One region of the Kitasatospora sp. GP30 genome, then DNA from elsewhere that is predicted to be linked to it. Evidence: riboswitches for the same ligand, from Rfam matches in the RefSeq annotation. Region 1 holds a riboswitch; each other region holds the start of a gene.

Region 1 (6,899 bases):
CGAGCGGTGTGTCAGGAGACCAGGGATCGGAGCCGAGGACGCGATGGACGCAGCGAGTCAGGCCGCCGAGCCCGAGGGGCCCCAGCCCGCCGGCGGTGAGCCGCTGCCGGCCGACGTCCCCAGCGAGGCCGGGGCCGGGCCGGCCGAGCAACTGGACCGCCCGCTCCCCGAGGGCGTGCGCCGCCGGGTGGTGGGGCTGGCCGCCGACGCGCTCGGCGGGCTGCCGCTCACCGAACTGCCGGCCACCCTGCGCCCGTACGCCAAGTTCACCGCCGCCCGCCGCGCCCGGTACGCCGGCACCGCGGTGGCCGCGGCGCTGGAGGCGGACCCGGTGTTCCGGACCCGGATAGCGGACCGCCTGCGGGCCGGCCAGCCGGACCTGGTGGCGGCCCTGGAGGCCGGCCAGGTGCCGGGCGCCGCCGAGCCGCTGGACGTGGCCGCCGCCGCCTACCTGCTGCGCACCCGCGGCTGGACCCGCCTGGTGGCCGAGGCCGGCGAGCAGGCGGAGCGGGCCGAGGTGGCCGACGCGGCCGCCGAGGCCGCCCGGCTGCTGGAGAAGCTCCAGGAGGAGCTGGCCGCGACCAAGGCGCTGGCCCGGGCCGACCTGGAGCGCCAGCGCGCCGAGGGGGAGGGGGTGCGCCGGGAGCTGGAGGCGCTGCGCAAGAAGGTGCGCAGTCTGGAGAGCGACACCCGCCGGGCCCAGGCGGAGAGCCGCAAGCTGCAGGGCGAGCTGGACAGCGCCAAGGCGGTGGCCGCCACCGAGCGGACCGGCCTGGAGAGCGAGAACCGCCGGCTGCGCCACCGGGTGGCCGAGCTGGAGAGCACCCTGGAGTCCGGCCGCCGGTCGGCCCGGGAGGGGCGCAGCGTGGCCGACATGCGACTGCGGCTGCTGCTGGACACGGTGCTGCAGTCGGCTCAGGGGTTGCAGCGCGAGCTGGCGCTCCCGGTCACCCAGCTGCATCCGGCCGACCTGGTGGACGCGGTGGTGCCGGGCACCGCCTCGCCGCACGATGTGGCCCGGCGCGGGCTGGCCGAGGACGATCCGGCGCTGCTGGACCAGCTGCTGGCGATTCCTCAGGTCCACCTGGTGGTGGACGGCTACAACGTGACCAAAACCGGCTACCCGACGCTGCCGCTGGAGCAGCAGCGGCTGCGGCTGCTCGGCGGCCTGGCGATGCTGGCGCAGCGCACCCAGGCCGAGGTGACCTGCGTCTTCGACGGGCAGGACCTGGACGTGCCGGTGATCATGGCGCCGCCGCGCGGGGTGCGGGTGCGGTTCAGCCGGACCGGGCAGACCGCGGACGAGCTGATCCGCCAGCTGGTCCGGGCCGAGCCGCAGGGCCGTCCGGTAGTGGTGGTCTCGGCCGACCGCGAGGTGGCCGACGGCGTGCGGAAGGCCGGCGCGCGCCCCGTCTCGTCGGTCCTGCTGCTCAACCGCTTGGCGCGCAGCTGAGCCGCTGTGCGCCTACCGCCGGTTCGACCGTCGCCAGTCGAGCGCCGGTGAAGGCCCGGTAAAGGCCGTTCGACCGAAGGTGGTTCGCGGCCGGGGGAGTAGCGCAGGGTTCTGATGTTCAGTAGGGTCCGGCGTCAAACCTATTTTTCCGGCCACTCACCCGATCAGGTAGGCGGTCGGCAGAAGAAGGAGCGGTCCAGTGGCGTCCCACCGCCGTCCCAAGCAGCCGAGTCGTGCGCGGGTCTACGTGTTCACCGCCGCTGCGGCGACGGCGGTCGCCCTCTCCGCGCAGCCCGGCGCCTGGGCCGACCCCAAGCCGTCGGTGGACGACGTCAAGACGCAGATCGACGGGCTGAACCAGCAGGTCGAGGCGGCGTCCGAGAAGTACGACGGGGCCAACGAGCGCGCCACCCAGCTGCGCCAGCAGGCCACCCAGCTGCAGGACCAGGTGGCCCGCACCCAGCAGCAGGTGACGGACCTGGAGTCCGGCCTGGCGGCGGTGGCCGGCGACCAGTACCGCAGCGGCGGGATCGACCCCGCGGTCCAGGTGATGCTCAACTCCAACCCGCAGACCTACCTGGACCAGACGGCCAGCATGCAGATGGCCACCACCTCCGAGACCGACGCGCTGAAGTCGCTCATGGACCAGCAGCGCAAGCTGGACCAGGAGAAGAAGGAAGCCGCCGACACGCTGGCCGAGCTGGACCGCTCGACCCAGGAGCTGAACGCGGCCAAGACCGATGTGCAGGGCAAGTTGGCGGCGGCGCAGCAGCTGCTGGCCTCGCTGAGCGCGGCCGACCGGGCGGCGGTCACCGCCGGCGACCACGCCTCGCGCAGCGACGTCCGCACGCCGATCGGCCTGCCGCAGGCCGGCGGTTACGCGGGCAGCGCGGTGCAGCAGGCGCTGACCCGGCTGGGCGACTACTACGTCTGGGGCGCCACCGGCCCGACCACCTTCGACTGCTCGGGCCTGATGGAGTGGTCCTACGCGCAGGCCGGCGTCTCGCTGCCGCGCACCTCGCAGGAGCAGGCCACGGTCGGCACCGCCGTGCCCAGCCTGGCCGACGCGCAGCCCGGCGACCTGGTGATCTACGGTGCCGACGCGCACCACGTCGGGATGTACATCGGCAACGGCAAGGTGGTGCACGCCCCGCACACCGGTGACGTGGTGCGGATCGCCGACGCTGCCTCGATCGGCCCGATCAAGACCATCCGCCGGGTCTGATCCGACCCGCTGACTCCCCGTCGATCCGTCTGGCCGGCCCTCCTGCTGAGGGTCGGTCAGCGCGGGTCCGGGCCCGCGTGGTCCGTGCTGTGAGCTGGGACACCTGTTCGTCTGCGTCTTGGTCACCACTGGGTGATGCGCTTATCACGGACAGTCAAAGTTCGTAAGTAATTCCGACAAGGATTTGAACACATCACGGACCTGTTACTAGGGTCGGCTCCAGACCGATGCGATGGCGATCACCCGACCCGGGTGGCAGCGGAGGTCCCGCCGAGTTCGGAAAGCAGCCCGGGCAGTTGACGGCCCGAGGGGAGTCCCTGCGGGGGTGCTGTGGACCGGAGCCGGGGAACCACATGTTCCTCCGGGGTGAATCGGCGCCAGGTCGGCCCGCGGGCCGGTGAGGCGTCGTAGGGCATGCTTCCGGCCCGAACCCGTCAGCTCACCCGGTAGGCGGCCCGAGGAAGAAGGATTCGTGGCGTCCCACCGTCGTCCCAAGCCCGTCGGCCGAACTCGCGCGTCGATCCTGACCGCTGCTGCGGCGACCGCCGTCGCCCTGTCCACCCAGACCAGCGCGCACGCCGACCCGGCGCCGACGCTGGACCAGGTGAAGACCCAGGTCGACGACCTCAACCAGAAGGCCGAGGCGGCCAACCAGGCCTACATGACGGCCCAGTCCAAGCAGCAGACGCTGCAGAAGCAGGTCAGCGACCTGCAGGACCAGGTGGCCCGGCAGCAGGACCAGGTGACCAACCTGCAGAACGGCCTGGCCGGTGTGGCCGCCGACCAGTACGCCAACGACGGGATATCCCCGACGGTTCAGCTGATGCTGAACGCGAATCCGGACAGCTTCCTCAATCAGGCCGGCTCGATCAACCAGCTGAACACCAGCCAGGGTGAGACGCTGAAGGAGCTCCAGCAGGAGCAGCGCAAGCTCGACCAGGACAAGGCCGACGCGAGCGGCAAGCTGGCCGAGCTGGACTCCACCACCGCCCAGCTGAAGTCCGCCAAGGATGACGCCCAGGCCAAGCTGAAGGCCGCCCAGGACCTGCTCAACTCGCTGACCGAGCAGCAGAAGCAGGCCATCGCCGCGCAGGAGGCCCAGGCCGCCGCCGCTGCCAAGGCCGCCGCCGCCAAGGCCCAGGACCAGGCGAGCCAGCAGGACGCCGCCTCCCGCGGCAGCTCCCGCACCGACCTGAGCAGCATCCCGGCCGGCTCGCACGCGCAGGCCGCGATCGCCGCCGCCGAGTCCGCGCTGGGCTCGCCGTACGTCTACGGTGCCGCCGGTCCGTCCTCGTTCGACTGCTCGGGCCTGATGCAGTGGGCCTACGCGAAGGCCGGCGTCTCGCTGCCGCGCACCTCCGAGGAGCAGGCCACGATCGGCACCAACGTGGGCACGGACATCGCCAACGCGCAGCCCGGCGACCTGATCATCTACTTCGCCGACGAGCACCACGTCGGCATGTACGTGGGTGGCGGGCAGATCATCCACGCCCCGCACACCGGCGCGGTCGTGCACTACGAGAACGCCACGGTGATGCCGATCGCGGCCATCATCCGCGTCTGACGCGTCCCTGACGGTTCGTCAGGAAAGAGCCCGGTCCCCGCTTCGGGGGCCGGGCTCTTTCGGCTGAATGTCCGATTCTTGGTCAAATATTCGTATCGGCGGGGGTTTGGACTCGTCCGTCCCGACTCGCTAACGTCGGCGCGGATCTGTTCCGCCGCCGATTGGAGTCGTCAGCCCATGACGATGCCGCAACGCCCGGTGCTCCCGGGCCGCACTCCCCAGCAGGGCGCCGAGCGTCGGCTCTCCCGAGTGCTGGCGGTCACCGCCGCCGCGACCACGGCGCTGGCGATAGCGGCGGGCGGCGCGGCGCAGGCGGCGCCCGGCGGCCCCGGACCGGACCGGGCCGGCGTCAAGGCGCAGGTCGACCAGCTCTACACGGAGGCCGAGCAGGCGTCGGAGCGCTCCACCGCCGCCGAGGACGATGCCAAGCGGCTGCAGCGCGAAGCGACCGAGCTGCAGACGGCGGTGGCCCGGGACCAGGAGGCGGTCACCGAGACCCGCACCGCGCTCGCCGAGATCGCCGCCGCCCAGTACCGCTCCGGCGGGATGGACCCGGCCGTGCAGCTGATGCTCTCCGGCGACCCGACCCGCTACCTGGCCGAGGCCCGCAGCCTCGGTCAGGCGGGTGAGCAGCGGGCCGACTCGCTGCGCACGCTCCAGCAGCAGCAGCGCGCCCTGGACCAGCGCCGCGCCGAGGCGACCGCCCGGCTGGCCCAGCTGGAGGCGGTCCGCAGCACGCTGGCGCAGAGCAGGCAGCAGCTGCAGGACCGGCTGAAGAGCGCCCAGGCCCTGCTCGGCACCCTGACCGCCGACGACCGGGCGCAGCTGGCCGCACAGGACGAGCGGGAGGCCGAGCAGCGCGCCACCCGCGGCACCGACCGGCTCGACCTGGGCAGTGCGCCGCCCTCCTCGGACCGCGCCGGCATCGCGCTGGCCGCCGCGCTGGGCAAGCTCGGGTCGCCCTACGTCTACGGAGCCACCGGGCCCGATGCCTTCGACTGCTCCGGTCTGATGTACTGGGCCTGGCGGCAGGCCGGAGTGACCCTGCCGCGCACCTCCCAGGCGCAGGCGTTCGGGGGGCGGCGGATCAGCCTGGCCGAGGCGCAACCGGGAGACTTGGTGATCTTCTTCAAGGACATGCACCACGTCGGCATGTACGTCGGCGGTGGCACGGTGATCCATGCCCCGCACCCCGGAGCCCAGGTGCGGTACGAGAGTGTCTCGGCGATGCCGGTCGCGGCGGTGGTGCGGGTCTGAGCGCCGTCGAGAGGCTGCCGCTGAAGAGCGCGGCACACCCCGGCGCGGCCAGTGGCACCGGGGTGTCGCGGCGTACCGCGCTGCTGCTGGTGGCGGGGGCGCTCACCCAGCTCTCGCTGCCGGCGACCGCCGCGCCGGGCACCGACCGGCGGTCGACGGACGGCCGGCTCGCCGCCGACCGGCTGACCGCGCTGCTCGCCCGCCGCGCCGACCGGCTGCGGACCGGCGAGCTGGCCGCGCTGCCGCTGGCCGAGCTCGACTACCGGCCGGTCGGCTGGGACGCCGGCACGGTCACCGCCGAGCTGCGGTACCGGCTGCTCGGCTACGACGACTACCCCGCGGTGCTGCAGCGCCGGCTCACCCTGGCCGGCGCGGCGGTGACGGGAGAGGGCGTGGCCCCGGACGCGGCCGCGGCGCCCTGGGACCTGGGCGCGCCCGACCCGGTGCGCGGGGCGCACTGCCTGGTGCTCGGCCCCGCCGGGCCGGCCGAGCTCGGCGCGCTGGCGGCGATCGGCGACCGCGCGGTGCCGGCCGTCAGCGCCGTCTGGGGGACTGGCTGGGCGCAGCGGCTGGTGCTGCAACTGCCCGGCAGCGAGCCGCAGTTCGCCCGGCTGCTGGGGGTCGACCCGGGCTCCTACCAGGACATAGCCGCGGTGACCAGCGCGGCGGCCGGTGCGCCGCTGCACACCCCCGCCGACCGGGTGATGGTCAATCCGGACGCCTTCCGGCAGCTCAGTGAGGTCGGCAAGCAGGTGGTGATCACCCATGAGACCACCCATGTGGCGACCCGCGGCGACACCCACCCCTGGACCCCGCTCTGGCTCTCCGAGGGGGTGGCGGACTGGACCGCCTACCTGACCACCGGCCGCACCGCCCGGCAGATCGCGCCCGAGCTGACCCAGGACGTGGCGGCCGGCAAGCTGCCCACCGCGCTGCCCGCGGACAGCGACTTCACGGCCGGCGCCCAGGGCATAGCGCAGGCCTATGAGCTCGCCTGGCTGGCCTGCGACCTGATCGCCCGGCGGCACGGCCGACCGGCGCTGGTCGACCTCTACCGCGCGGTGGGCGCGGCCGGGCCGGGCGCGGTGCGGGACCAGCGGCTCGACCAGGTGTTCCAGCGGCAACTGGGCTACGGGCTGGCGCAGTTCACCCGTGACTGGATCGGCGAGGTGGAGCGGCAGCTGTCGCCGCAGGCCTGAGGTGGCCCCGGCGGTCAGTCGTCCAGCAGGCTCTGCTCGTAGGCGATGCCCGGGCGCACCGGGTAGGAGGACTGCTCGGGGCCGGGAAGCACCGAGGTGACCGCGGTCGGCTCGGGCCGATCGCCCCGGGTGCTGAGCCAGAGGCGGCGGCAGGAGACCACGGTGGCGGCGACCAGCAGCAGGTTGCGCGCGGTGATGGTG
Region 2 (6,899 bases), on a different contig from region 1:
ACGCTGCGTCGATCGGACGTCACCGCCGCTCAGCCTGACGGGCCTCATCCGCCCGACCGAACGCCGCGCCGTCGCGCGGCGTTTCGCGTTCCCGGGCCCAACCCGCGGGCCCAGCCTGCGATTGCCAGAGCGAGTAGCCGAACCGCGCGGCCGAACTGCGCAGCCGACCCGGGGGCCCAACCGACAAGGGGCGCCGAGGACATGCGAAACGCCGCCGCAGACTCCCCTGTGCCGCGGCGGCGCCCAGTCCGATCGCTTGGCCCGGCAAGCGGCCTGACGGTGGCTCAGGGATCAGGCGACCAGGTGGTCGAACTCCCCGTCCTTGACGCCCAGCAGCAGCGCCTCGATCTCGTCCCGGGTGTAGATGAGGGCCGGGCCGTCCGGGAAGCGCGAGTTGCGCATGGCGACGGCGCCACCATCGAGGGCCGCCAGCTCCACGCAGTTGCCCTTGGAGTTGCTGTGGCGACTCTTCTGCCAGACCACGCCTTCGAGGTCTGCCGCGGGCATGCCGTTGTACGTGTGGTGCATCGAATTCTCCCAAGAGCTGGAGTGCTCATAGCGCTCGGCGCCCGACCGCTCCGGCCGCCGGCCGCCTCCGGCTCGTACGGGCAGGGCGAATGCCTTACTTGTCGTGATGATAACGCTAATGCACGTGCATCGGCATGCGATTTTGCGCGTGCACCGTCAGGAACTTGATGTGACAAACCCTCGCCAAACCGACACAATCCGCCAGACAGAACTGGACATTTGAGGGTGATTCAGCTCTTCGATCGTCACCCCGTGTCAGGGGACGTCCACGACTCTCTGACCGGTTCAGCCATTGACAGGCCCATTCCACGGTCGAGTTCGCATCCGAACCCTCACACTCCGTCACATCAATGGAACGAGAGGCCGGTTTTCCGGACGCCGGGCCTTGCCATCGGCGGAGCGGAGCCGGGCGGCGGGCAATCGACCGGCAGCCCGATGCGGACTGATCACGCGTATGTCCTACGATTCTGCGCCATGAGCACTGCAGCCATCCCGGGCGCACAACTGCCCGTCCGCACGCCAGGCTCCCGAGCACGGGGGCGCCACCGCCGTCCCGAGCGCCCCGAGGTCCCGGTCGGCGCGGCGCCGCTGGTCCTCGCGGTGCCGGCCGAGGCGACGCCCGAGGCGGTGGCGGTGGTGGACGAGCTGATCTCGGTGATCCGCGGCGAACAGCCCGGCATCGAAATGCTGGCCGGCTGGCTGCCGACCACGGCCGCCGAGCCGGCGGCCCAGGAGGAGCGGGACGAGCAGGACGCTCCCCAAACGCAGCCGGGCCACACCGCCCCCACCGTCGCCGACCTGGTGGCCCGGGCCGCCGAGCTGGGCCTGCCCGCCCCGGTGCTGGTGCCGCTCGCCACCGGACCCCATGACTTCCTGGCCGGGCTGCACCAGCTCGCCGCCGAGACCGGGGCGCAGGTGACCGAGCCGCTCGGCCCGCACCCGCTGCTGGCCGAGGCGGTGCACGTGCGGCTCTCCGAGGCCGGTCTGGCCCGCGCCGACCGTGCCCGCCTGTTCGCCATCGCCACGGCCGCCGACGGCGTGGTGCTGACCACGGTGGGCGGCGAGGAGGCCGCCGCGGCGGCCGGCGTCACCGGCGTGCTGCTCGCGGCCCGGCTGGCGGTGCCGGTGGTGGCCGCCGCCCTGGACGTGCCCGGCTCGGTGGCCGGCGCCGTCGAGCACCTGCGGGCCACCGGCTCGCAGCGGCCCGCCCTGGCCCCGCTGGTGATCGGCCCGGAGGTGAGCGGCGAGGCGCTGCTGGCCGCCGCCGAGGAGACCGGCTGCCCGAGCGCCGCGCCGATCGGCGCCTACCCGACGGTCGGTCAGCTGATCGCCTCGGTGTACCTGGCCGCGCTGCCCGAGCCCGCCGAGCCCGAGCCGGTCGCGGAGGGCCCGCGGCTCCCCGCACAGGCCGCTGGAGAGGCTTCCGAGGAGGCCTGAGCCCCCGCAGTCCGGCCGGCCCCGTTCGCGTCCCCTGGGACGCGGGCGGGGCCTTTCACATGCACGGACACCCACCGACGCCCACCGGCCTCCGCTGGTCTCCGCTGGCAGGGGCTCAGTTCGGGGCCATGCCTTCACAGGGTTCGTCAATCTGCCCACATCTGTCCGTTTTGACCCTTCTAGCACCCCGTCAGGCCACCGGTCTCGAATTGGTAACGAGTACCTGTCAGAGCACCTTCAAGTCCCTTGGAAGTTGCCGGGAAAGCCTCCCGCGAGGGCCTCGGATTTTGAATGGCCCATCAGCCTGAAAGGGCGGCAACTTCGCTGGCGAACAACCCAGTTGCCGGTCCGCGACCCAACGCCCCATCAGCTACCGCCACATGGCGATCTTGAAGGTCGAGTGAACACTGTGTGATGTCACTCACAGCTGTTTGCGATTCCTTCTTATGTCTGTCTAACGTGCTCCCCGTTCGTGGTCACACGGACCCAGCAGACCGGACGCCGAGTCCTGCCACCGACCCTGCTGGCGGCGCGAAAACGCAACCACGGCAGGAGCGGGGGACCCAGGTAAGCCGCCCCGGGAGACCGGGGCTTGGGGTGAAGCCGTGCACGCACGGCCGGGCAACTCCAGCCCGAATCCGACAGCTCACCTCGTAGGCGTAGGAGAGGAACGCGTCTTCATGCTGCCCACGACTGGCACGAACCGTCCGTCCCGCAACGCCAAGCGCGCGATTGCCGCCACCGGCCTGCTCGGCCTGGGCCTGGCCCTGCCGTGCATCACCGCCACCACCGCCTCCGCCGCGCCGGTCTCGGTCTGGGACAAGGTCGCTGCCTGCGAGAGCACCAACAACTGGAGCATCAACACCGGCAACGGCTTCTACGGCGGCCTGCAGTTCACCTCCTCCACCTGGGCGGCCTACGGCGGCACCCAGTACGCCCCGCAGGCCAACCTGGCCACCAAGGACCAGCAGATCGCCGTCGCCGAGAAGGTGCTCGCCGACCAGGGCCCCGGCGCCTGGCCGGTCTGCTCCATCCAGGCGGGCCTGACCGCCGGCGGCGCCCCGGCGCAGGTCGACACCAGCGCGGGCAGCACCAGCAGCACCCCGGCCCCGGCCGCCCCGGCCGCCCCGGCCGCCCCCGCGCAGCAGCAGGCTCCGGCGCCGCAGGCCGCCCCGGCGCAGCACGCCGACCACCAGACCTACACCGTGGTGCCCGGCGACTGGCTGTCCACCATCGCCCAGAAGCACAACGTGGACGGCGGCTGGCAGAAGCTCTACGACCTCAACAAGTCGGTGCTGACCCAGGGCCCGAACTGGATCTACCCGGGCGAGAAGCTCGAGCTGGGCACGGTCGCCGTGGCCACCCCCGCGGCGCCCGCCAAGAACGCTGACGACTCCTCGGACGCCGCCACCCCGGCCCCGGCTTCGGTCCCGGCCCGCACCACCAGCCTGCAGAGCAGTTCCACCAGCGCCCAGAGCGCCACCGGTGCCTTCGCCGCCGCGATCAGCTTCGCGGAGTCCAAGGTCGGCCAGGCCTACGTCTGGGGCGGCAGCAGCAACGGCGGTTGGGACTGCTCCGGCCTGACCCAGGCCGCGATGGCCCAGGCCGGCGTCTCCATCCCGCGCATCGCCGCCGACCAGGCCGCCGCCTCCACCCGGGTGTCGCTGGACAGCCTGCAGCCGGGCGACCTGCTCTTCTGGTCCAGCAACGGCACCGCCTCCGGTGTCTACCACGTGGGCCTGTACGTGGGCGGCGGCAAGTTCGTGGAGGCCGCCAACCCGAGCGCCGGCGTGAAGTTCGAGACCATCTCGAACTACACCCCGGACTTCGCCGGCCGGGTCTGACCCGCCGCACCAGCGGCAGGCGCTGAGCCGCCGCGCACCGAAAGCAGCCGAGGGCCGCCTCCCGCACGTGGGGCGGCCCTCGGCCGTTCCCCGGTCGGGCCCTGGCCGGGTACGGCGCCACAGGGCATGCTGAGGGCTCCGGCAGACCCGAGGAGAACCCGTGCCCAAGCCCAAGGTGACCGTCAGCCTGGACGCCGATCTGGCCATCGACGTGATGATGCTCAGCGGCGCCGGCAACCCGCAGGACGCGGTCGAACTGATCGTCCGTGACTACCTGGCGCGCTCCCGGCGCACCGAGGCCCGCACCGGCGAGGCCGACGATGCCGGCCGGTTCACCCACGAGCGGCGCAGCGACGCCGAGAGCGGCTGACCGGCCGACCAGCTGACCGGCCGCCCGCGAAACGCGAAGTGCCGCCGACCCCGAAGGGCCGGCGGCACCCGCTGAGCGGCGCTGAGATGGACTCTTATCGCGGCCGGGCTCCGGTGGAGCCGCGCATGACCAGCTCCGGCTGGAACATGAACTCGGTCCGCTGGGTGGACTGGCCGCCGACCTCCTCGAGGAGCGCGTCCACCGCGGCGGTGGCCATCGCCTCCACCGGCTGGCGGATGGTGGTGAGCGGCGGCTCGGTGAAGGCGATCAGCGGCGAATCGTCGAATCCCACCACCGAGACGTCCCCCGGCACGCTCAGCCCGCGCTGGCGCACCGCCCGGATCGCGCCCAGCGCCATCATGTCGCTGCCGCAGACGATCGCGGTGCAGCCCTGGTCGAGCAGCGCGCCGGCGGCCGCGTGCCCGCCCTCCACGCTGAACAGGGTGGAGTGCACCAGCTGCTCGGCCTCCTCGGCGGCGACCCCGAGCACCGACCGCATCGCGGCGGTGAAGCCCTCGATCTTGCGCTGCACCGGCACGAAGCGGCGCTGCCCGACCGCCAGGCCGATCCGCTCGTGTCCGAGCTCGGCCAGGTGCTGCACCGCCATCCACATCGCGGCCCGGTCGTCCGGCGAGATGAACGGCGCGGCGATCTTCTCGCTGTAGCCGTTGATCAGCACGAACGGCACCTGGCGGCCCGTCAGTTTGGCGTACCGGTCGTGGTCGGCGGTGGTGTCGGCATGCAGCCCGGAGACGAAGACGATGCCCGCGACCTGGCGGTCCACCAGCATCTCGACCAGTTCGTCCTCGGTGGAGCCGCCGGGGGTCTGGGTGCAGAGCACCGGGGTGTAGCCGTGCCGGCTGAGCACCTGCTCGATCACCTGGGCCAGTGCCGGGAAGATCGGGTTGCTCAGCTCCGGGGTGATCAGCCCGATCAGCCCGGCGCTGCGCTGGCGCAGCCGGGTCGGCCGCTCGTAGCCGAGCACGTCGAGAGCCGCCAGCACGGTCTGGCGGGTGGTCGCGGAGACGCCCGCCTTGCCGTTGAGGACGCGGCTGACGGTGGCCTCACTGACCCCAGCCTGCGCCGCGATGTCCGAGAGTCGCGCCGTAGTCACGAGCCCAGAGCCTATTGCAACCATGTCACACCGCCCACCAGCTGGTGCTGTCCGCGGGCAGCACACCCGGCTGCCGGTCCTCGACGGAGCTCAGCAGCAGCGTCCCCGGGACCATCAACTCCACTGGCTGGCCTGTGGTGTTGACAGTGCAGACGAAGTCGCCCCGACGGAACATCAGCACCCCGGCGGGGGCATCCAGCCACTGGACCCGGTCGCCCGCGCCCAGCTCCGGCCGCTGCCGGCGGATCGCCAGCGCGCTGCGGTAGAGCTCCAGGGTGGAGTTCGGGTCGCCGGTCTGCGCCTCGACGCTCAACGCGGCCCACTCGGCGGGCTGCGGCAGCCAGCTCGGGCCCTGGGCCACCGGCCCGAAGCCGTAGGGCGCCGCGTCGCCGGACCACGGGATCGGCACCCGGCAGCCGTCGCGGAACCCGTCCTGGCCGCTGGCGCGGAAGAAGGACGGGTCCTGGCGGACCTCGTCGGGCAGGTCGGTGACGTCCGGCAGGCCGAGTTCCTCACCCTGGTACAGGTAGGCGGAGCCGGGCAGCGCCAGCATCAGCAGGGTGGCGGCCCGGGCTCGGCGCAGGCCCAGTTCGCGGTCGCCGGGGGTGCGCAGCTGGGTGCCGCCGGGCGGGTTGCCGAACCGGGTGGCGTGCCGGGTGACGTCGTGGTTGGAGAGCACCCAGGTGGTGGGCGCGCCGACCGGGCGCATCGCGTCCAGCGAGGCGTCGATCACCTCGCGCAGCCCGGCCGCGTCCCAGTAGGTCGACAGGTACTGGAAGTTGAAGGCCTGGTGCATCTCGTCGGGGCGCACGTAGTTGGCGGTGCGCTCGACGGTGGGGGTCCAGGCCTCGGCGACCAGGATCCGCTCGCCCGGGTACTCGTCGAGGATCTTCCGCCAGGCGCGGTAGATCTCGTGCACGCCGTCCTGGTCGAAGAACGGCATCACGTCGTTGCCGAGCAGCTTCAGCTGGTCGTGGGTGCCGAGGTCGGGCAGGCCGGGGGCCTTGACCAGGCCGTGCGCGACGTCGACCCGGAAGCCGTCGACGCCCATGTCCAGCCAGAACCGCAGGATCGAGCGGAACTCGTCGGCGACCGCGGGGCTGTCCCAGTTGAAGTCGGGCTGCTCGGGGGCGAACAGGTGCAGGTACCACTCCCCCGGGGTGCCGTCCGGGTTCTCGGTGCGGGTCCAGGCCGGGCCGCCGAATATGGACTCCCAGTCGTTGGGCGGCAGTTCGCCGTCGGTGCCGCGGCCGGGGCGGAAGTGGTAGCGGTCCCGCAGCGGGGAGCCGGGGCCCTCGCGCAGCGCGCGCTGGAACCACTCGTGCTGGTCGGAGGAGTGGTTGGGGACCAGGTCCACGATGATCCGCAGGCCCAGCGCGTGGGCGTCGCGGATCAGCGCGTCCGCGTCCAGCAGGGTGCCGAACATCGGGTCCACCGCGCGGTAGTCGGCGACGTCGTAGCCGGCGTCGGCCTGCGGCGAGGCGTAGAACGGGGAGAGCCAGACCGCGTCCACTCCGAGGTCGCGCAGGTGCGGCAGACGGCTGCGGATGCCGGGCAGGTCGCCCATGCCGTCGCCGTTGGCGTCGGCGAAACTGCGCGGATACAC
Region 3 (6,899 bases), on a different contig from region 1:
GTCGCCGTCGACCAGCTGACGCTCGGCACCGACGGCCGGCTCTACGCGGCCACTCACGGCCGCGGCATCTGGTCGTTCAAGGTGGACGACCTCGACCAGAACGAGCAGTAGCCGAGTAGGTCAGCGAGGGGGTCGGGGCGCGGGTTCCCGGCCCCCTTCGTCATGCGCCCTACTGCCCGTCCACCTCGCCGTAGCCCGGCTGCGGCCGGGCCGGCACGGTGGCGAGCGAGCGCAGTCCGCGGATGACGGCCAGCCCGCGGCGCACGGCGGCCCAGCCGGTGGGCTGCGCCGGTGCGGCCGGTGCGGTGGTGGGGGCGGCGGGCCGCGGTGCCGGGGCGGTCCGCTGGGCGGGGACCGCGGTGGTGCCGTCGGCCGTGCCGGGCTGCTGGGTCATGGCCCCTCCTGGTCTCCACGGGTGAGAGGGACTTTAGTCCTATCCGAAGTCCTATCCGATCCGCAGACCATCACACCAGGGTGAGAATCACCTTTGCTCCGGCGCTCAGTCGCTCTTCGCACCCGGCCAGTTGCGCAGGCCGTCGGTCAGCAGGGTGAGCAGCCGGTCCTGGGTCTCGGCCAGGTCCTCGCTCAGCCGGAACGCCCCGGCGATGCTCAGCGAGGCGAAGCCGTGGGCGATGGCGCGCACCGAGCGGGCCGCGTGCACCGCCTCGGAGTCGGTGATGCCGTAGTCGGCGAGGATCTCGAAGATGGTGCCGACCAGCAGGGTGGCCGCGTCCATCAGCTGCTCGTCGCCGGGCAGCGGCGCCTGCGGCAGCGCCGCGTACCGCAGCGGATAGGTCATCGCGTAGGAGTGGTAGGCCTGCATCAGCGCCGTCACCGCCGGCTCGCCGTGCTGCCCGGCGATCGCCCGGCGCAGTTCCCCGGCCAGGTCGGTGGTGACCCGGATGGCGATCAGTCGGCGCAGTCCGGCCAGTCCGCCCGGCACGTGCTTGTAGAGCGAGGGAGCGGCGACCCCGGCCCTGGCGGCGACGGCGGCCAGGGTCAGGGCGTCCGGCCCGTCCTCGTCGATCAGGGCCAGGGCGTGGTCGACCACGGCGTCCGGGTTGAGTCCGGCACGGGGCATCAGGCCACCTCCTTCAGGAACGGGAGCAGGGCGTCGGCGGTGGCCTGCGGGAACTGGGCCTGCGGGTAGTGACCGGCGCCGTCGATCATCACCTTACGGCCGTTCAGCGCGGCCACCTGACGGCCCGCCACCAGCTCCGGGTCGGGGAAGTCGGGGTCCTTGCTGCCCATCACCACCAGGGTCGGGACGTTCACCCCGGTGCTCCAGCCGATCGGCGCCGAGTCGCCGAACACCTGGCCGCGGGTGGCCTTGCGGCGGCCCGGGGTGCGCAGGTCGGCGACCAGGCCGGCGTTGTAGGCGGCGATCTCCTCGGTCACTCCGCCCGGGTAGGCCACCTTGTTCAGGTAGTAGCCCCAGACCTTGGGGAAGGCCAGCACGGCCGAGCCGAGGGTCTTGACCATGGCCTTCTCGAAGGCGGTGGCCGGGACCTTCTCGATGAAGGCGTTCATCAGCACGATCCCGGCCACCCGCTCCGGCGCGTCGGCGGCGACCCGGACCACGCTGGCACCGCAGTAGGAGTGGCCGACCAGCACGGCCTTGTCGATCTTCAGGTGGTCGAGGAGGGCGATGGCGTCCGCGGCCGCCGAGGCCGGGCTGTAGTCGTCCCAGTCGATCGAGGACTCGCCCCAGCCGCGCAGGTCCATGGTGATCACCCGGTGGCCGGCCGCGGCGAGCAGCGGGCGCAGGTGCCGGAACAGGGCCCGGTCCTGGAGCATCCCGGGGAGCAGCAGCACCGGGGCGCCGCCGCCGGTGCCCGGAGTGTCGTCGAAGGCGAGGGTGCCGCCGGGGAGTCGGAGGTACTGGGTCTGCGGGGCGGTGCTGGTGGCGTTCGTGGCGTTCATGGCGCGGGCCTCCTGACCGGGATCGGTGGGTGCCGGCTGCTGCCGACACCCACAAAGCTATGGCTAATAGCCTTAGCCGTCAACCCCTGGACGGCCAGTGGCATCAGGACTCCACCCGGAACGGATCGTGCTCGGCGAGCAGCTTCTCCAGGCGCGCCTGGTCGACCCGGTTGACCACCTCGCCCTCCTGCTGGCGGTCCCGGATCACCTTGGCCAGGGTGAACGCCGAGGTCACGGTGTAGAGCGCGCCGAGCGCGAGGAAGGCGCGCACCCATGCGCTGACCGGCAGATAGGCGATGCCGATCGCGAGTCCGCTGCCGGCAAGGGCGAAGGAGAGGATCGCCTGGACGTAGTAGGCGGACGTGGTACGCGGCTGCACCGAGGAAGTCATGTGTGAAGGATCGCCAACTCCGGTGCGCGGCACCTGAGTACGCGTACTCAGTTCGGCACTCAGCGTGAGGGGCGGTCAATCCCACGGGGGCGGCTTGGAATCAGGAGCTCCTAGGATTAACGTTTGATAACGCAGCGCGGTCGGAAACGCCGTACCCTGACGGCACCGTGCGCGTCGCCTAATCCGCAGGCCTGCCTCAACCGCAGGTCGGGAGCCGGGGAACCACCGTTCCTTGGGGTGAATCGGAGCGATCCCGGCCACGGCCGGGGCCGCTCGGTAGGAGACCTTCCGCTCCGAACCCGTCAGCTAACCCGGTAGGCGCGAGGGAAGGAAAGGAGCGCGCCCCCCGTGGCGTTGACGCACACCCCGCATGGCAACAGCGGCCTGCTCGACCACCCCGACGCGCCCGACGACACCGCCCGCCACCGGCTGCCCAAGCAGACCCGCACCAGCGCCCCGGTGCTCGGAGTCACCGCGATGGCCGCCGCCCTCGGCGCCACCGGCTTCACCGCCACCGCCGCCGCGGCCGCCGCCCCGACGAGCGCCGCGCCCGCGGTGAGCGCGCCCGACCAGGCGGACCCCGGGCTGGCGCTGGCCGCCCGCATCCAGCAGCAGGCCGACGGCGCCCCGGGCGCCGAGGACGGCGAGGACGCCGACCAGCTGACGGCCGGCCAGGGCGCTGCCCACCAGGAGAGCGCCCGGCAGGAGGCGGCCCGGTTGGCCGCCGCGCAGGAGGCAGCCGCCAAGCGGGCCGCCCAGCAGGCGGCCGCCACCGAGCAGGCCACCCGCACCGAGCAGCCGGCGGCTCCCGCCGAGGCCTCCGAAGCCGCCATGGCCGCACCCGCCGAGCAGCCGGCCGCCGTCTCCCCGCTGCCCGGCTACACCGTCGACACCCCGGCCGCCACCCCTTGGGTGCAGCTGCGCACCGGCGTCGAGATCTCCGCGCCCGCCCACACGCCGGTGCGCGCGATCACCGCCGGCGCCGTCAGCTCGGCCGGCTGGTCCGGCCGCTACGGCTACCGGGTGATCCAGACCCTGCCGGACGGCACCGAGCTCTGGTACTGCCACCTCGCCTCGATCTCCGCCACCGGCGGGGAGCTGGCCCCGGGCGCCGTGCTCGGCCAGGTCGGCGCCACCGGCAGCCGCGCCACCGGCCCGCGCCTGCACCTGGAGGTCCGCCCGGGCGGCGGCGCCCCGGACGACGCGCTGGCCTGGCTGCAGGCGCACGGGGTCACCGACTAGCTCACTCGCCTTCGGCGGTGCCGTCCCACTGCCCGATGTCCGGCAGCTCCACCAGGCCGCGCTTGACGATGTACTGGTCCACCTCGGCGGCGCCCGGCTCGGGCGCCAGGTCCTGATACTCCGTCAGCAGCAGCTCCGGCAGCCCGGGAACCGTCCACTGCCCGAGCAGCCGCACCGCCTCGGCCTGCACCGCCGCCTCGAACTCGGGGAGGTCGCCGGCCAGTTCGGCGGGCATCGGGAGGCCAAGGGCGGTCAGATCGGCCAGGTTGCGGTAGCTGCGCTGCTTCAGGTGGTCCTCCACCAGCAGCCGGGCGCCGTCGGTGGCCATGCCGATCGACAGCAGCACGCCCTCGGTCCAGCCGTCCACGCCCTCCGGCTGCTCCAGCTCCGTGAGTTCGGCGAGCACCGCGATCCGGTCGTGCGGATCGAGCACCCGGAACCAGTCCAGCCAGGCCCGCACCGCGTTCTCGTCGGCGGTGTCCACCCCGGCGGCGCGCAGCAGCAGGGTGTACAGCCGGGGCCAGGTCAGCAGGTGCGGCTGGCGCAGCAGCCCGGCCAGCAGCTCGCCCTGCCACTCGGCCTCCTCGTGCAGCCGCTGCTGCCGCTTGGCGTTCAACCGCCGGGCCGCCCGCTGGTGGTCGATCAGCAGTCGGACGGCGGCGCCGTAGGCCAGCGGGTCCTCGTCCGGGGCGGGCTGCACATACAGGTGGATCCGCTCGTAGAGCAGCTCCTGCACCAGCGCGGAGGTGAGCTCGGGGAAGCCGTCGTACATCCGGGCGTCACCCAGTTCGAGCAGCGCCAGGACCGCGTTCAGCGGACCCTCCGGCACTGGGTCGAGACCCTGCTCGGCAGCCCAACGCAGCAGCTCAGCGGTGTGCGGCCGGGGTGCCAGCCGCAGGTTCTCGTCGTCCATGACCGGTACGGTAACCGCTTCGGCGGGCACTACCGTACGTGCCATGCACCCCGTCCTGCTCACCGGGCCACGGCTCACCATCCGTGAGTTCCACCATGTGCCGCGCGACATCGACGCGTTGCACGCGATCTTCGGCGATCCGGAGACCGCCCGCTACCTCTCGTTCGAGCCGCGCGACCGGGAGGACTGCGCCGACCAGGTCGCGCTCTACCTGGACGAGGCGGAGAAGCAGCCGCGCACCGTCTTCCGGATGGCCGCCACCCTGACCGAGGACGGCGAGGACGCCGTGCCGCTCGGCAACGCGGTGCTCGGCATCGAGGGAACCGAGGCGCAGCGCGCGGCGTTCATCGGGTACGCGCTGCGGCGGGACGCCTGGGGGCTCGGGTACGCCACCGAGATCGCCCGGATGCTGTGCGACTTCGCCTTCGGCGAGCTCGGGCTGCACCGGCTGGCCGCCCGTCTGGATCCGGCCAACCTCGCGTCGGCCCGGGTGCTGCGCAAGGTCGGCTTCCAGCTGGAGGGCCGGATCCGCGACGACCTCCACCTGCGCGGCGAGTGGCACGACGCGCTGCAGTACTCGCTGCTGGAGCACGAGTGGAGCCCGGGCGGCACCACGGTGGGCGGGGCAGCGGGGGGTTAACCCCACCCCGGGTTCGCCGGGCAGCCGCATTACCGCGCGGCGCCCGCCCCGGCAGGGTGGAGGCATGACGACGACGACCTTCGCGACCACGGCCACTACCCCGTCGGCCCGGCGCGCCCCGTACGGCCACCGGACGTTCCGCGAACTCGGCTACATCTGCACCTCGCTGGTCACCGCGATCATCGGCTTCACCTGGGTGGTCGCCCTGTTCTCGATCGGCGCCGGCACCCTGGTCACGGTGGTCGGCCTGCCGGTGCTCGCCCTGCTGCTGGCCGGCGCCCGGGGCCTGGGCCGGCTGGAGCTCCACCGGGTGCACCGGCAGCTGGGCCTGCCGCTGGCCGCGCCCGCCCCGGTGGCCGTGCCCGAGGGGGCCGGCTTCTGGGGGCGGGTCGGCGCGCGGCTGCGGGACGGCGCGGGGTGGCGGGCGGTCGGGTACCAGGTGCTGATGTTCCCCTGGCGGGTGTTCAGCTTCTGCGTCGCCGTCACCCTGTGGAGCACCGGGCTGGCGCTGGCCACGCTGCCGGTCTGGAACTGGGTGTTCCCGACCTACGTGGGCTGGCCCGGCTACCGGCTCTTCGACTACACCGACGCCCACCACGTCCACCACGCTTACTACATCGCGTCGTTCTGGCAGGTGACCCGCGCCTCGCTGGTCGGGATCGGGTTGCTCCTCCTGGCCGCCTGGGCCACCCACCTGCTGACCAACGTCTCGCGCGGCGCGGCCCGCGCGCTGCTGGCGGACTGGTCGTCCTAGCCCTCCTGCGCCGGGCGGTAGGTGCTGACGACCGCCCCCGTCTTGGCGGCGACCGACGAGACCAGCTCGAAGCGCCGCTTGCCGCCGTCCGCCGGGAAGATCGTCTTGCCGCCGCCGAGGATCACCGGCATCTGGATCAGCGTCAACTGGTCCACCAGGCCCTCGCCCAGCAGCGCCCGCACCAGCGTCGGGCTCCCCATCATCGCCAACTCCCCGCCGTCGGCCGCCCGCAGCGCGCGGATCTCCTCGACGGCCCGCGCCGCGTCGATCCGCACGGTGTTGTGCCAGGTCAGCTCGGAATCGCCGAGCGTGCCGGTCACCACGTACTTGCGCAGCGAGTTCATCCGGTCCGCGAACGGATCCCCGGCCCGCTCGGGCCACGCCGCCGCCATGGTCTGCCAGGTCCGCCGCCCGAACAGCAGCGCCTCAGCCTTCTCCAGCCCCGCCGCGAACGCCCCGCCCACCACCTCGGGATCGAAGAACGCATGGGACCAGCCCCCGTGCGCGAACCCCCCGTCCACATCCTCCTGCGGTCCACCCGGCGCCTGCACGACCCCGTCCAGGCTGATGAACTCACTGACCACCACGCGCATCCCACTGCCTCCTCGTCTGCGGCCCTACGGCAATGAAGACCCCGTCCTCACCCGGAAATCATCGCTCGCGGCGCATCGGATCCGGTGATCCGACTCACATCCGCTCACTGCACGGCCCCGGCCCGGTCCAGCAGTTCGATCACCACGCCGTTGGGGTCGGTGACCTGGAAGAGGCGCTCGCCCCACTCCTCCGCGAGCAGCGGGAGGGTGATCGGGGCGCCCTCGGACTGGAGTCGGGCGTACTCGGCGTCGAGGTCGGCGACGGTGAGGGCCAGGATCGTGCCGGCCGCGCGCTGGTCCCGGAAGTCGGCCGGGAGGACTTCCAGCCCCCGGCGCAGGAAGATCACGCCCGCCGTGTCGTTCCGGGTCAGGGAGACGAAGCCGTCGGCGGACATCGCCTCCTGGTAGCCGAAGTGCCTGGCCAGGAAGGCGGCGGAGCCGGC
Region 4 (6,899 bases), on a different contig from region 1:
GTCCTCGTTGAACTGCTTGTAGTCATGCCACCCGGCGGCGTGGTCGCCGTCGCGGGACCTCTCACGGATCTCCACGAGGACCAGGCCCTCACCCTCGGAAACAGGGATGTTCTCCAGTTTCAGGACCATGCATCCGTGCCCGGGCAGCGTCCACGTGCCCTTTACGGGCGCCTTCGCCCGGAAGCGGCGGAGCCACGTGTGCCAGCTGAAGTCCAGGCCCGGCAGCCGGGACCCACGTTTCCGCAGAGCCGGCCCGAACCGACCCCTGTGTGGCCGGAAGCACGGCCAGACAGGCAGCGGGACACCGCGCCGGCGCTCGGGCGCAGCAGGCCGGCGTTGCAGCGCGCGCCGGGCGCTCCGGCTCAACGCGCTGCCGGCGGGCGTCCACCTGGTCCGCTCCGGCGGGGGCGGCCCTAGTTGCCGGTCCGCTGCTGCGGGAGGTGCAGGTAGGCGGCCCGGCCGGTGTCCCGGGCGCGGGCGACGGCCTCGACCAGGGCGAGTCGGGCCGGGGTGAGCTCGGTGCGCCACTCGGTGAGTGGGCGGACGGCGAACTCGGTGTGCTCGGCCGGGTCGAGGGCGAGGCCGGCCAACTGCTCGGCCGTGAGGGTGCCGCCGTCGAAGACCACCCCGACCTTGAACGGCCACTCGCCCGCGGCCGCCACGAAGAGCAGGGCGAGCAGCGGCGGGGCAGGCTGGGCCGGCAGCAGCAGACCGGTCTCCTCGCGGACCTCCCGGCGGGCGCTGTCCCACGGGTCGCTGCCGAACTCCAGGTTGCCCCCGGCGAATTGCCACACGTCCGGGTCGTAGACGGACTTCAGCAGCAGCGGGTGGCCGTCGCCGTCGGTGAAGTGCACGGCGGCGAACACGATGCCGTGCGGGAGGGTACGCAGATGGTCGGCGAGCGGCAGTTGGGCCATCGCGGATCCTTTCGGCGGTGGTCTGTGCTCAGTCCTCGGAGTGGTCGCCGTCCAGGTAGACCCAGGCGCCGTCGTGGCGGACGAAGCGGCTGTTCTCGTGCAGACTGCCGGACCGGCCGCGTTCGCGGAAGTGGGCGCGGAACTCCACTGTGCCGGCGGTGTGGAACGGGCCGCCCTCGGTGCTGCCCAGGATCTCCAGCCGCTCCCAGCTGAGCCCGGGGTCGAGGTCGAGCTCGGCCGGGCGGGTGTCGGGGTGCCAACTGCGGAGCAGATAGGCGATGTCCCGGACCGCGAAGGCGCTGTAGCGCGAGCGCATCAGCTGCTCGGCGGTGGCGGCCTGGGCGAGGCCGCGGTGCAGCTTGCCGCAGCAGTCGGCGTAGGCGGCGGGCAGACCGCAGGGGCAGGTGGTGGGCTGAGCGGCTGGCTTCGCGGCGGTGCGTCGGGACATGACTCCATTGTGACGGGCCGTGGGGAGTGCACTCGCACGGCCCACGGCCCACGGCCCGTCAGATGATCAGAACAAGGTGATCAGAACAAGGTGATCAGAGGAAGCCGATCAGGGGAACTGGAGGTGCTGGCCCGGGAGGATCAGGTTCGGGTTGGCACCGACCACGTCGGCGTTGTGCTGGTAGAACTGCTGCCAGCCGTCCAGGTGGTGGGTGGAGGCGATCTCCGAGAGGCAGTCGCCGGGCTGCACCGTGTAGCCGCCGGCGGCGGGCTGCGCGGTCGTGGGCGTGCCGGGCGCCTGGGTGCCGGGCGGCACGGGCTGCGGCGTGCCGGTCTGCTGCGGGGGCGCGGCGGGCACAGCGGGCGCCGGTACGGCGGCGGACGGCCCGGTGGGCGCCGCGGCGGTGCTGGGGGCTGCCGGGGCGGGGGTGCCGGCCTGGGCCGGGGTGCTGGGGGCGGCGCCGGCCGTCGGGGCGCCCGCAGTGGCAGGGGTGCTCGGGGCTGCCGGGGCGCTCGGGACGGCGTTGCCGGGTGCGCCGGGCGCCGGGGTGGCCGGGCTCGCGGGCGCTGCGGGGTTCGTCCACGCGGGCGGGGCCGCCGAAGTACCAGGTGCGGCAGGTGCGCCGGGCAGGCCGGGAAGACCGGGCGCGGCCGGGGATGTCGGGGCGCCTGGCGTGCCCGGCGTGGCGGGCGTGCTCGGGGCAGCGCTCGGCGCGCTCGCCGGGGGAGTCGTCGGAGCACCCGGCGCGCTGGGCGTACCGGGAGCGCTGGGCGTACCGGGCGTACCGGGCGCGCCAGGCCCGCCCTGCGAGTTGCCCGGCGTCGTCAGACCGGCCGTGACCGCGCACTGCCCCCAGGTGCCCGGCCCCTGGTCCTCGAACAGCGCCTCGGCCACCTCGATCTGCTGCTGGCTGGTGGCGTGCGAGGGCTCAGCGCCGTACTCGTCGCCGCCGTAGTGGTCCCACTGGCGCTGGGTGAGGTGGAGGCCGCCGTAGTAGCCGTTGCCGGTGTCCATGGTCCAGTTGCTGCCGGTCTCGCACTGGGCGACGGCGTCCCAGGTGCTGGCCGGGGCGGCGTGCGCGCCGGTGGCGGCGAGCAGCGGCAGCGCCAGCCCCGCGCCCGCCACGGTGGCCGCCGCGACGGCCCGTTCGGTCTGGGTCGGGCGGCGATGGCGGCCAGGGCCGGTGAAGACCATGGGTCTGTTTCCTCTCCGCACGCCTGCGAGGTGAGCTGTCGGGTTCGGGCCGGGAGGTTGGCCCGGCCGCCTGACCGGACGGATCCGGTGGGCGGCTTCACCCCTAGCCGCGCGGGACGGCACTGAACCTGGGTCCCCCGCTCCTGCCCTGACGTGGTGTGGTGGTCAGGATCCCGGGCGCGGTGGGCAGGACTAGGCGTGCCGCGCATGGGTGCCGGCAGATGCCAGCTGGCAGGCAGACTAGACGGATCATCATGGTGGTAACAACCCCGCATCGTGGACATCACACGCTCATCACGTGGAGTCTTGGTCATGCTGTGCAGGATGTACTGGGACGGCGGAGGTCGCGTGGATCGTTGATGCCCGAGGTCGACCCGCTGGTTGCTGTCCGGTTCGTGTCGAGTCTGTGTCGAGTTCATGTCTAGGAGCGGAGGAGAGGTCTGATGGCCGACGAAGCCAGGATGCGTGAGCTGTTCGCATCGGGGAAGCGTGGTGTGCTGGTCACCATCAAGCGGGACGGGCGCCCGCAGTTGTCCAATATCTTCTATGTCTACGATCCGGAGCGGGACTTGATCCGGGTCTCGGTCACCGCGGATCGCGCCAAGGCCAAGAACGCGGCCCGTGACCCGCGCGTCAGCCTCCATGTGACCAGCCCGGACTTCTTCACCTGGGCGGTCGCGGAAGGCACGGCCGAGCTGACGCCGGTCGCCCAGGCGCCGGATGACGACACGGTGGCGCAGCTGGTCGACTACTACCGGGCCGGCAGCGGTGAGCACCCCGACTGGGCGGAGTACCGCGCCGCGATGGTCGAGGAGCGCCGCCGGCTGCTGACGCTGCGGGTCGAGCGGCTCTACGGGCAGACGCCCTGACGCTGACGGACCGGGGTGCCGCCGACCGCCCCCGGCGCGGACGGCGGCACCCCGGCGCGCGGCCCTGGGAGCCGAGCACCTCGTGCCCGAGTGCCACGTGCCCGAGTGCCTCGTGCCCCCAGGGCTCAGCCGAGCGCCTCGTGCGCCCCCGCCCTCAGCCCAGCGCCTCGCGGCTGAGGGCGAGCGTGGTCTCGATCGCCTTCACATAACCCGCGTGCATCCGGTCCGCCGCGGCGTCCTCATCGGAGCCGCCGCCGAGGTCCAGCTCGGCCCGGAAAGTGAGCAGCAGCTCACCGTCGGCGCCTTCCTCGATGTCGTTGTGGATCACCCAGCGGGCCTGCTCGTCGTCGCGGTAGAAGCTGACCCGGGTCATGGGCTCGAAGACCACCGTCTCGCGCACCCGCTCGCCGTGGAAGACCACCTCGCGGACCAGGCCGTTCGCCGTCCGCTCCAGCACCCGGCACTCGTCCATCGCGGCCACGAACGGCACGGCGTTCTCCGCCTTGCGGACCAGGCCGGCCCAGATCGCCGCTCGGTCCAACGCGATCCGGTCGCCGCGCTGCGGGTCGTTGGCTCGCACACTCGCACTGATGGCGCGCATGACTGGCTCCCCCTTCGTCTGCCGGAGTCCGGCTTGTGGCCCCTCGCGGCCAATTGCTTGTACGGCCATTGCTTGTACGGCCATTGCTTGTACGGCCAAGTAAATCCCCAAGCCTCTGCGTTGGCAAGGGGAGTAGCAAGGATTCACATCAGGCGATTGGGCGTACAATCATCAAGTGCCTGCCATACGAGACACCACAAGTCATGCGATCGCCCGGGTCTCCCGCCTGCATCGCGCCGCGGCCGAGCGCTTGCTGCGCCGCTCCGGTCTGCATGCCGGGCAGGAGCTGCTGATGATGCTGCTCTGGGATCGCGGGCCGCTGCCGCAGGGCGAGTTGATCGAGCAGCTGGGCCTGGACGCCTCCACGGTGACCAGGATGGTGCAGCGACTGGAGCAGTCCGGCTTCGTGCGCCGCAGTCGCAGCGCGACCGATCGCCGCGCCGTCATCGTGGCACCGACGGCGGCGGCGCAGGCGTTGTGCGAGCAGGTCGGCGAGATCTGGGGCGAGCTGGAGGAGTTGACCCTGGGGGGCCTCTCGGCGGCCGAACAGGCGGAGCTGGCACGATTGTTGAGCCTGGTGGAGCGCAATCTGACGTGACGTCAACTCATCGCTGGCGCACCGCCGTCGGCGTCCGCCCGAGGCGGCGGGCGTCGCGGCGGGCCCGGCCCGGGGTGGCGCCGACGCCCACCACCCGGTCGTCGCGCACCGCCAGCCAGCAGTCCTCGGGCAGGCCGGGCGCGCCGGTGGCACGCAGCGCCGCCTCGGCCGGGTTGACCGGCGGCGGGGCGGGCTCGCGGGCGCCGGACCGCCACTCGGCCCAGCTGCGCTCCCGCCCGCAGCGCTGCCGCCAGTACAGCTGCTGCGCCACGATCAGCGGGCCGAGCGCGGCGAGCAGCGGAAAGCCGGTGGTCAGGACGTGGGTTGCGAAGAGCGCGCTGACCGCGCTGACCACGGCCAGCCCCACCGCGGCGGCCAGCAGTGCGGCCCGGCGGCCGTACGCCTTGGCGGCGGCGAGGGGGAAGAGCACCAGGAGCAGCAGGTCTCCCAGGCCCAGCGAGACCGGCAACGCGCCGCGGGTGAGAGCCAGTTGCGGGGCGAACGGCTGCCCCTGCACCTCGGCGGCGAACCGCAGGGTGACCGAGGTGAGCGTGGTGGCCACCAGGTCGTAGACCGCCAACACGGCCGCGAGCGCGGCGACATGGGCGGCCCGCATGCCGCTCTGCACCCACAGGTTGGCCACCCCGACGACCGCGATCAGCAGCAGCGCGTCGGTGGCGGCGAGCACCCCGGTGGGGGAGGCGTGCAGGGCGAGGGTGGTGCCGACCGCGGCGGCGGCCGGCAGCCAGGCCCAGCGGCCGCCGAGCACCGGGGCGAGGGTGAACTGCACGGCGGTGCCCAGCACCACGCCGAAGACCGTCACCACCACGGGAGTCGGCAGCGCGAGATCCAGCAGCGGAGCCAGCACCACGCCGACGCAGACCACGGCGACGTCCCCGGCCGTGTAGACGCCGACGGGCGGTCGGGGGATCCGGATCCGGGCCAGATAGCCCAGGGCGAGGGCGATCGCGACGGCGGTGACGCCGCTGAGCGCGGCCAGGGCGGTGGTGTTCATGAGCGGCCGGCCAGGCGGGTCGGGCGGCTCGGCGACGGGCCGAGGTCCGCGAAGCCGTGCTCGCGCAGATCGGCGCGGAGCGGGACGGTGGGCGGCATGGCCTCGCGGTCGTCGTACAGCCGGATCGCGGCCAGCGGCAGGCCGGCGGCGGTGGCGCCGTCCTCCAGGCGCCCGAGCAGGGCGGCCGACGGCAGCCGGCGGACCAGCACGTGCAGCACCGCGCCGCCGGGATCGTCGGTCAGTGCGTATCTGGTGGGCAGTGGCACGTCGGGTTCGGCCTCCAGCAGGTCGAGCAGGTCCCGGGTGGGCAGGACGGCACTGAGCGGGCCACTCCAGCGGCCGACGACGTCCGAGGTGGCCGGCAGCTCGGCCAGCTCGCAGTCGGGCCCCTCGGCGGGCAGCCGGACCAGGTCGCCGGTGGCGTAGCGCAGCAGCAGGGTGCACTCCCGGTACGGAACGTACGGCGTGTGCACCACCATGCCGACGGCGCCGGGCGCGGTCGGCTCCCAGCTCTGCGGATCCAGCACCTCCAGGTGGCCGAACTCGGTGCCGTGGTGCAGATGCCCCTGCGAGCACGGGGCCGCGCCGGCGGGCACCAGCTCGGTCATCAGATAGGAATTGGCCACCTGGCCGCCCAGGGTGGCGGCGGCCCGCTCCCGCAGCGGCGTGGAGAGCACTTCGCCGCCGATGCTGATCCGCCGCAGTCCGAAGTCCTCACTGCGCCAGCCGCCGCGCTCGGCCTGGGCCACCAGGGCGGCCAAGTAGGAGGCGGAGGTGGTGAGATGGGTGATCTGCGGGGCCTTGCCGGGCAGGCCGAGCGGGGTGGCCAGCCGGTCGAGGGCGGACTCCGGGTCGATGGTGCCCAGTTGGACGAAGCCGGCGCCGATCCGGGTGACCGACTCCTCGGAGTTCAGCAGGGCCAGGGTGGCGCGCGAGCAGCCCGCGTAGGCCACGGTGTGCTCGGGCCGCAGACCGAGTCCGATGGCTGCCGAGATGGTGCTCAGGGCGGTGAGCAGTTCCAACTCGGTGCGGGAGAACCAGACTCCGGTGGGGGCGCCGGTAGTCCCGGTGGTGAGTGCCAGCAGCGCGGGCCGGGCCGCGGTGGAGACGAAGGCGGCGGGCAGCGACCGGAGCGCGCGCTTGGGCGTCACCGGCACCTGGGACCAGCCGGCCAGGTCGAGGGCGTCCGGGTTGAGCCCCAACTGGTCGAAGACCTGCCGGTAGTAGGCGGTGTGCCGGACCGCGGCCCGGGCGGTG

What was found. A riboswitch is a leader RNA that binds a small molecule or an ion and turns the genes downstream of it on or off. The one in region 1 is predicted to bind cyclic di-AMP.
Region 2: another riboswitch for cyclic di-AMP. It lies ahead of P3T35_RS32170 (transglycosylase family protein); the one in region 1 lies ahead of P3T35_RS05460 (NlpC/P60 family protein).
Region 3: another riboswitch for cyclic di-AMP. It lies ahead of P3T35_RS34690 (M23 family metallopeptidase); the one in region 1 lies ahead of P3T35_RS05460 (NlpC/P60 family protein).
Region 4: another riboswitch for cyclic di-AMP. It lies ahead of P3T35_RS23295 (transglycosylase family protein); the one in region 1 lies ahead of P3T35_RS05460 (NlpC/P60 family protein).

What each region holds. Positions count from the first base shown of each region.
Region 1 is NZ_JARZAH010000002.1:466,517-473,415, forward strand. Features, by position in the region: gene P3T35_RS05450 (NYN domain-containing protein) at 44-1,453, shown strand; gene P3T35_RS05455 (NlpC/P60 family protein) at 1,653-2,678, shown strand; cyclic di-AMP (ydaO/yuaA leader) riboswitch at 2,995-3,147, shown strand; gene P3T35_RS05460 (NlpC/P60 family protein) at 3,151-4,242, shown strand; gene P3T35_RS05465 (C40 family peptidase) at 4,420-5,499, shown strand; gene P3T35_RS05470 (hypothetical protein) at 5,562-6,698, shown strand; gene P3T35_RS05475 (glycosyltransferase 87 family protein) at 6,713-6,899, opposite strand, start outside.
Region 2 is NZ_JARZAH010000035.1:63,539-70,437, reverse strand. Features, by position in the region: gene P3T35_RS32185 (ATP-binding protein) at 1-38, shown strand, start outside; gene P3T35_RS32180 (DUF397 domain-containing protein) at 292-528, opposite strand; gene P3T35_RS32175 (hypothetical protein) at 1,003-1,965, shown strand; cyclic di-AMP (ydaO/yuaA leader) riboswitch at 2,494-2,638, shown strand; gene P3T35_RS32170 (transglycosylase family protein) at 2,646-3,809, shown strand; gene P3T35_RS32165 (hypothetical protein) at 3,970-4,179, shown strand; gene P3T35_RS32160 (LacI family DNA-binding transcriptional regulator) at 4,274-5,317, opposite strand; gene P3T35_RS32155 (glycoside hydrolase family 13 protein) at 5,319-6,899, opposite strand, start outside.
Region 3 is NZ_JARZAH010000043.1:31,339-38,237, reverse strand. Features, by position in the region: gene P3T35_RS34715 (glycosyl hydrolase) at 1-111, shown strand, start outside; gene P3T35_RS34710 (hypothetical protein) at 170-394, opposite strand; gene P3T35_RS34705 (TetR-like C-terminal domain-containing protein) at 500-1,081, opposite strand; gene P3T35_RS34700 (alpha/beta hydrolase) at 1,081-1,923, opposite strand; gene P3T35_RS34695 (YiaA/YiaB family inner membrane protein) at 2,027-2,314, opposite strand; cyclic di-AMP (ydaO/yuaA leader) riboswitch at 2,480-2,649, shown strand; gene P3T35_RS34690 (M23 family metallopeptidase) at 2,663-3,556, shown strand; gene P3T35_RS34685 (hypothetical protein) at 3,558-4,469, opposite strand; gene P3T35_RS34680 (GNAT family protein) at 4,513-5,109, shown strand; gene P3T35_RS34675 (sensor domain-containing protein) at 5,174-5,863, shown strand; gene P3T35_RS34670 (dihydrofolate reductase family protein) at 5,860-6,456, opposite strand; gene P3T35_RS34665 (VOC family protein) at 6,561-6,899, opposite strand, start outside.
Region 4 is NZ_JARZAH010000018.1:15,229-22,127, reverse strand. Features, by position in the region: gene P3T35_RS23305 (NUDIX hydrolase) at 414-917, opposite strand; gene P3T35_RS23300 (YchJ family metal-binding protein) at 946-1,365, opposite strand; gene P3T35_RS23295 (transglycosylase family protein) at 1,474-2,559, opposite strand; cyclic di-AMP (ydaO/yuaA leader) riboswitch at 2,566-2,728, opposite strand; gene P3T35_RS23290 (PPOX class F420-dependent oxidoreductase) at 3,003-3,428, shown strand; gene P3T35_RS23285 (SRPBCC family protein) at 3,583-4,029, opposite strand; gene P3T35_RS23280 (MarR family transcriptional regulator) at 4,205-4,627, shown strand; gene P3T35_RS23275 (hypothetical protein) at 4,635-5,642, opposite strand; gene P3T35_RS23270 (AMP-binding protein) at 5,639-6,899, opposite strand, start outside.